Regions from separate parts of the Coprobacillus sp. AF33-1AC genome, predicted to be linked through region 2. Evidence: a T-box and tRNA genes for the amino acid it is inferred to sense, from the RefSeq annotation. Region 2 holds a T-box; the other holds one or more tRNA genes.

Region 1 (3,427 bases), on a different contig from region 2:
CTGTCCAATCATTATCGTACCCTAAATGAATATGTCTTGTTCCTTGATTAATCATAGGTTCAATTGTAAAGACCATACCGGGAACAATAAGTTCTGTTTTTTCGTTTGGTTTAAAATGAAAAACATAAGGATCCTCATGCATGCTTGAACCAATACCATGACCACAAAATTCTTGAACAACACTATATCCGTTTAAATGAGCATGTTTTTCAATGGCAGCACCAATATCACCAATACAGCTTTTCCATGGTTTTACAGCTTTCATACCTTCTTCTAAACATTCTTTAGTTACTTTAACTAAACGTTTTGCTTCTTCACTAACATGACCTAGCATGAACATTCTTGAAGCATCTGCATAATAACCATTGACACCAGTTGTTGCATCAACATTAATAATGTCTCCATCTTTTAATACATAGTTACCAGGAATACCGTGGCAAACCTCATCATTTACTGAAGTACAAATACTTTTTGGATATCCTTGATAATTTAAATCAGCAGAATATCCACCATGACTTGAAGTATACGCTACTGCCATATCATCTATATCTTGAGTTGTCATACCAATTTTGATGTTTTTTTCAATATAATCTAATAAACCATTATTCACAACAGCAGCTTTCTTTATTGCTTCAACTTGTTTTTGATTTTTAATCATTTTATGAGTAGGTACTTTATAACCATGTTTTTTATAATATTTTAATTTTTTATCAAATTCTTCATGACATACATCGTAGACAAGCTGACTACCACACCAGCATTTCTTTTTCATATTTCAACCTTCTTTCGTTTCAAGTATACACTAGAATAATAGATATTTCACATCATATCATAATAAAATAATCAAGACATATATTAAAACAGGTGAATTTATGAAAAGAAAGTGTATCATGATTATTATTATAGTGTGTGTTTTAATGATTCCTTTTTATTTCTATCAAAAGGTATATAGTCAAAGTCATGCAACACCTTTAAAGTATCGATATGTTGTGATTGATCCTGGACATGGTGGTTTAGATAATGGAGCCATGGAATATGGATATAAGGAAGATGATATTAATTTATCCATATCGAAGCTATTAAAAAGTGAATTAGAATATTATGGAGCAACAGTCTATTTAACAAGAGACGGTGATTATGATATGACCAAAAGAAATCATCATTATTCAAAACAAGATGATATGTATTTGAGAGTGAAAGAGATTGACAAGCATCAAGCTCATTATTTATTAAGTATTCATCAAAATGCTGCCAATAACTCAAAGGCGTGGGGTTCACAAGTTTTTCATTACTATCGTAGTAAAAAAGGTAAAACACTAGCAAACAAAATAGATAGACATTTAAAAGAAGTAACGCATAGTCGCAAACCTATTAGTGGATGTGGTTTTAGAGTTTTACGAGCAACCCAAACAGTTGGGGTTTTGATTGAATGTGGATTTATGTCTAATTATAATGAGTGTGGTCAACTAAGAAATGAAAATTATCAAAGAAAACTGGTAGAACAAATCGTTAAGGGTTTGATAGAATATGATCAAGAGGCAACAAAAAAGGACAAAAAACAGAGTAAAAAAATACTTGAATAAAATGTAAAAAAAATAAAGAAAAGTGTTGACGAATAGAGATATATCATGTTAATATATATGGGCAGTCGATTGATGGGCCTGTAGCTCAGTTGGTTAGAGCGCACCCCTGATAAGGGTGAGGTCGATGGTTCAAATCCATTCAGGCCCACCATTAATTAATTGCTTAATATAGATGATATAAATTTTATGGGCCTGTAGCTCAGTTGGTTAGAGCGCACCCGTGATAAGGGTGAGGTCGATGGTTCAAATCCATTCAGGCCCACCATTAACATTTATAACTGGGGCCATAGCTCAGCTGGGAGAGCACCTGCCTTGCACGCAGGGGGTCAGCGGTTCGATCCCGCTTGGCTCCACCAATAGTAAATGAACCTGTTTATACAGGTTTTTTATTTTTATAAGAAAGAATGCAAAAATAAAAGCATATGATATAATAACTAAAAAGAAAGGAACAACTTTATGGAACAATTATTCATTTATATTTTATCCTTTTTTATTTATAGTTTTTGTGGATGGATTTGGGAATCAATTATGATTCACGCTATTTACATGAAAAAGTTTGTTAATAGAGGTTTTTTAAATGGACCGATGTTACCGATTTATGGCAGTGGAGCTTTAATTGTAGTGTTGTTTTTTAGAATGGAAGGGGTCCATTATCCAATATATAGTATCTTTTTATTGGGTGGATTGATTGCTTGTGTAGTAGAGTATTTGACTTCATGGGCCATGGAAAAGATGTTTCATGAACGCTGGTGGGATTATTCAAAGAAACTGTTTAATTTAAACGGAAGAGTATGTTTGGAAGGATTCGTGTGCTTTGGTTTATTTAGTGTAGCAGCAACGTGTCTTATTCAACCTTTTTTTGATAAAAAGTTAGCACTTATTCCTTATACTGTACAAATTGTACTGATTGTTATATTGGTAACGATTTTTGTTGTTGATCTTATTCGTTCGGTACATATTGCTACTCATCTTAAAAAGGAAATGGAAGAAATGGTTAAAGTGTTGGAAAGAGAACAAATGCGAATCCATCAAAAGTTTGCCGATTATGAAGTTGAGTTAGAACACTTAAAAAATATTAAGACTTTAAGAGGTTTGATTGATCAAATTAATATTGAATTAAAGAATAAACATTATCGTTATGGGTCAAGGCGTATTCTAAAAGCCTTTCCCTATTTAGTAAAAAAACGTATTCAAGAAACACATGAAAGAATACGTGAAAAGGAGTAATAAAGAATGGCTTATTCAAGAGGTAAGGGGAATTATGTTGTTAATACTTTAAATGGTATGGCTTATGGTTTCTTTTGTAGTTTAATCATTGGTACGATTTTAAAACAGTTAGGAACATTTTTAAATGTTTCAGAATTAACGAGTTGGGGTACGATAGCAAGTTATCTTATGGGTCCTGCGATTGGAGTTGGAATTGGTTATGTTATTGAAGCAAAGGGTTTGAATCTAATTGCGGCTATTATTGCAGGAGCAATAGGTGCAGGAACGTTTAGTAATGGAACGATTCAAAGTGGTAATCCAATTATTGCTTATGTTACAGTGATTGTGGCTATTGAGGTGGTAAGACTTATTCAAGGGAAAACGCCAATAGATATTTTATTGGTTCCGTTTTGTTCAATTCTTGTTGCAGGAATTGTATCTAAATATATAGGTCCTTATATTTCGCAAGTAATTGTATGGCTTGGAGGACTTATTAATGATGGAGTTGCCTTACAGCCTTTATTTATGTCTATTGTAGTTGGTGTTTTAATGGGGATGGCTTTAACTGCACCCATTTCTTCGGCGGCGATTGGTGTCATGCTTGGATTAAATGGTTTAGCAGCTGGGGCAGCTTTAGC
Region 2 (3,427 bases):
TGTAGAAGTAAACATAAAGGAGGAGCACTTCATGGATAAAGTAAAAAGATGGTTTTTTGAAGAAGAAGGCGACGAAACTGAAGAATATGGGGAAACAGAAGTCGATACTGATCCAAAAACAAGTTTATTTGAACAAGCAAAATTTTCAAAAGCAAGTGAAGCTGTTAAAGCTTTAAACGCTAATAAAGATAGTCATTTAGTTTTATTTGAACCTCGTGCATATGGGGAAACTCAAGAAATTGCTAATTATTTAAAACAAAAGAAAGCAGCCGTTGTGAATTTACATCGTTTACAAAAAGATCAAGCAAAACGTGTTGTTGATTTCTTAAGTGGTGTTATCTATGCAATCGAAGGTGATATTCAAAGAATTGGACCTAAAATTTTCTTATGTACACCTCGTAATATTGGGGTTGCTGGAACAATTGATTTAGATGAAGATGAAATTGAAGAATAGTGTATTAGCTTAGCTAATACTCTTTTTCATGTTAGAACATTTTAAAGGTGAAGAAGTTTTTGTTAAAAAAGTACTTGAATATAAAGACCAAGCCCTTTATAAACAAAGACTTATTCTTACCTCTTTTCTAGATCCTTATCATCAATCAATTGTAAGAAGTATTATCGGTCAAAGTGATGAACTGCAAGTTTTAGCTTTTGGTGGCTTTTTAAATAATGAAAGTCAAAGAATGATTATTGCTCCTGATTTCTATGAAATAGAAAAAGATGATTTTGAAATTATTGTGTTGCAAATTCAATACCAACAAAAATTTGAAAAATTAACACATCGAGATGTCTTAGGAGCAGTGATGTCACTTGGTATTAAAAGAGAATTATTTGGCGATATAGCAAGTCAACAAGATGGATTTTATATTGCGATTGAAAAAAATCTATATCCCTATTTAAGTGCTAATTTAACAACTATTAAACATAGTCATGTCCATTTACATGTTTATACTGACCCTGTAGAAATTCAAAATCAATATCTTGTTAAATCTTTTATTGTTTCATCTTTAAGATTAGATAAAATTATATCTAGCTTTTATAAAATTCCTAGGACCAAAGCAGCAGATTATATAAGAGCAGGTTATGTAAAAGTTAATCATAAACCGGTTGAACAAATAAATTATTTGTGTAATAATAGTGATATAATATCCTTTAAAGGGCATGGAAGAGTCAAGTTTGTAGATTGTCATAGACAAACGAGATCAAATAATTACGTAGTAGAGGGATATTTTTATAAATAAGGAGTGATACGATGAGTGATATTAAAAAGCAGTTTAGAGGTTATGACATCAATACTGTAGATGCTTTATTAGAATCTAATCAAAAACAAATACAAGATCTTGAAAGTCAGTTAACAAGTCTTAACGAACAATATCAACATTTAAAAGAACAAAATTCTTTATTACAACATCGTGTCAATATTCAAGAACAGACCAATGAAGAAATTGCCCGTTTAGCATTAAAAGAAGCGAGTGAACTTATTGACAAAGCGAAAAAGAATGCTAATATGATACTGAGCGAATCATTAGAATATGTTCGATCATTATCTGATGAAATGAGTGATTTTAAATCACAAGCTATTCGATTTAGAGCTTCAGTTGAACAGATGTCAAAAGATATCCTTGAGTCAATTGATCATTCTGAAGTTTATAACTTAATAAATGAAGATCTAAAAAATGATAAATACGATGAAGGAGATAGTTTATAACAGGAGTTTGTAGAGAACTGATGGTTGGTGAAAATCAGTAATGAGCGTTATAATGAATCACTCTGGAGTAGCACTTTGAATCAAGTAGAAGTCGCCGTTAATCGCGTTAAGATAGAGTGCGTATGAAAATACGAATTAAGGTGGTACCGCGATCACATCGTCCTTAGGATGATGTGTTTTTTTATTTTGGAAAGGGAGAAAACAATGAATTACAAAGACACATTATTAATGCCAAAAACAAGCTTTGAAATGCGTGGAAACTTGCCTAAAAAAGAACCTAAATACGTTGAACGCTGGCAAGAAACAGACATGTATAACAAAGTAATTCAACAAAACGAAGGAAAAGAAAGTTTTATTTTTCATGATGGTCCTCCTTATGCAAATGGAAATATGCATATGGGACATATGTTAAATAAAGTAATTAAAGATGTTATTTGTCGTTATAAAAACATGAATGGTTTTTATACACCTTATATTCCAGGTTGGGATACTCATGGTTTACCTATTGAAAATGCAATTCAAAAATTAGGGGTTAACCGTAAAGAAATGTCTACAGCCGACTTTAGAAAAAAATGTGATGTTTATGCACATGAACAAGTTAAAAAACAAATGGAACAATGTATCCGTATGGGAACATTTGCAGATTATAAACATCCTTATTTGACTTTATTACCAGAATTTGAAGCAAATCAAATTGATGTTTTTGCTAAAATGGCGATGGATGGATTAATCTATAAAGGATTAAAACCAGTATATTGGTCACCATCTAGTGAATCAGCACTTGCTGAAGCAGAAGTAGAATATCATGATGTAAAGAGTCCAACAATCTTTGTTAAATTCCAAGTAAAAGATGGTAAAGGTATTTTAGATCAAGATACAAGTTTTGTTATTTGGACAACAACACCATGGACAATTCCTGCTAACCTTGCTATTTGTTTAAATCCTAATTATACTTATGCACTTGTTCAAAGTGAAAAAGGTAAATTAGTTGTATTAGAAGAATTAGTGGATTCATTATGGGGAAAATTTGGTTTACAAGAAAAAGAAATCTTACAAAGATTTAAAGGTAGCGACCTAGAAATGATCACATGTCAACATCCTTTATATGATCGTGAATCATTAGTTATTTTAGGAGAACATGTTACTGCTGATGCGGGTACTGGTTGTGTTCATACTGCTCCTGGATTTGGTATGGACGACTTTATTGTAGGTCAAAAATATGGATTAGATATTTACTGTAATGTTGATGAACATGGACGTATGATGGAAGATTGCGGTGAATGGCTTGCAGGACAATATGTTGATGATGCCAATAAAACAGTAACGATGAAATTAGATGAATTAGGTGTTTTATTAAAACTTGAATTCATTACCCATAGTTATCCACATGATTGGCGTACTAAAAAACCTATTATCTTTAGAGCAACAGATCAATGGTTCTGTTCAGTTGATAAAATTAGAGATAAATTATTAAATGAAATTGATCATGTTCAATGGTTAAATGAATGGGGTCATATTCGTATTTATAATATGATTAAAGATCGTGGAGACTGGTGTATTTCACGTCAAAGAACTTGGGGTGTACCAATTCCAATTTTCTATTGTGAAGATGGAACTCCAGTTATGGATGAAGCTGTATTTAAACGTATTTCTGAATTATTCAGAGAACATGGTTCAAATATTTGGTTTGAAAAAGATGAAAAATTCTTATTACCTGAA

The links. A T-box is a leader RNA that pairs with one kind of tRNA and senses whether it is charged. The one in region 2 lies ahead of ileS (isoleucine--tRNA ligase), so its partner is inferred to be a tRNA-Ile.
Region 1: it has a tRNA-Ile gene. The T-box ahead of ileS (isoleucine--tRNA ligase) is inferred to sense a tRNA for this amino acid. The anticodon was not compared.

The regions. Positions count from the first base shown of each region.
Region 1 covers NZ_QRQB01000020.1:3,348-6,774, forward strand. The annotation lists gene map (type I methionyl aminopeptidase) at 1-772, opposite strand, end outside; gene DWZ53_RS07840 (N-acetylmuramoyl-L-alanine amidase) at 873-1,583, shown strand; tRNA gene DWZ53_RS07845 (tRNA-Ile) at 1,658-1,734, shown strand; tRNA gene DWZ53_RS07850 (tRNA-Ile) at 1,772-1,848, shown strand; tRNA gene DWZ53_RS07855 (tRNA-Ala) at 1,864-1,939, shown strand; gene DWZ53_RS07860 (putative ABC transporter permease) at 2,040-2,810, shown strand; gene DWZ53_RS07865 (PTS transporter subunit IIC) at 2,817-3,427, shown strand, end outside.
Region 2 covers NZ_QRQB01000003.1:84,480-87,906, reverse strand. The annotation lists gene DWZ53_RS02260 (cell division protein SepF) at 32-454, shown strand; gene DWZ53_RS02255 (RNA-binding protein) at 483-1,241, shown strand; gene DWZ53_RS02250 (DivIVA domain-containing protein) at 1,253-1,708, shown strand; T-box leader at 1,680-1,876, shown strand; gene ileS (isoleucine--tRNA ligase) at 1,913-3,427, shown strand, end outside.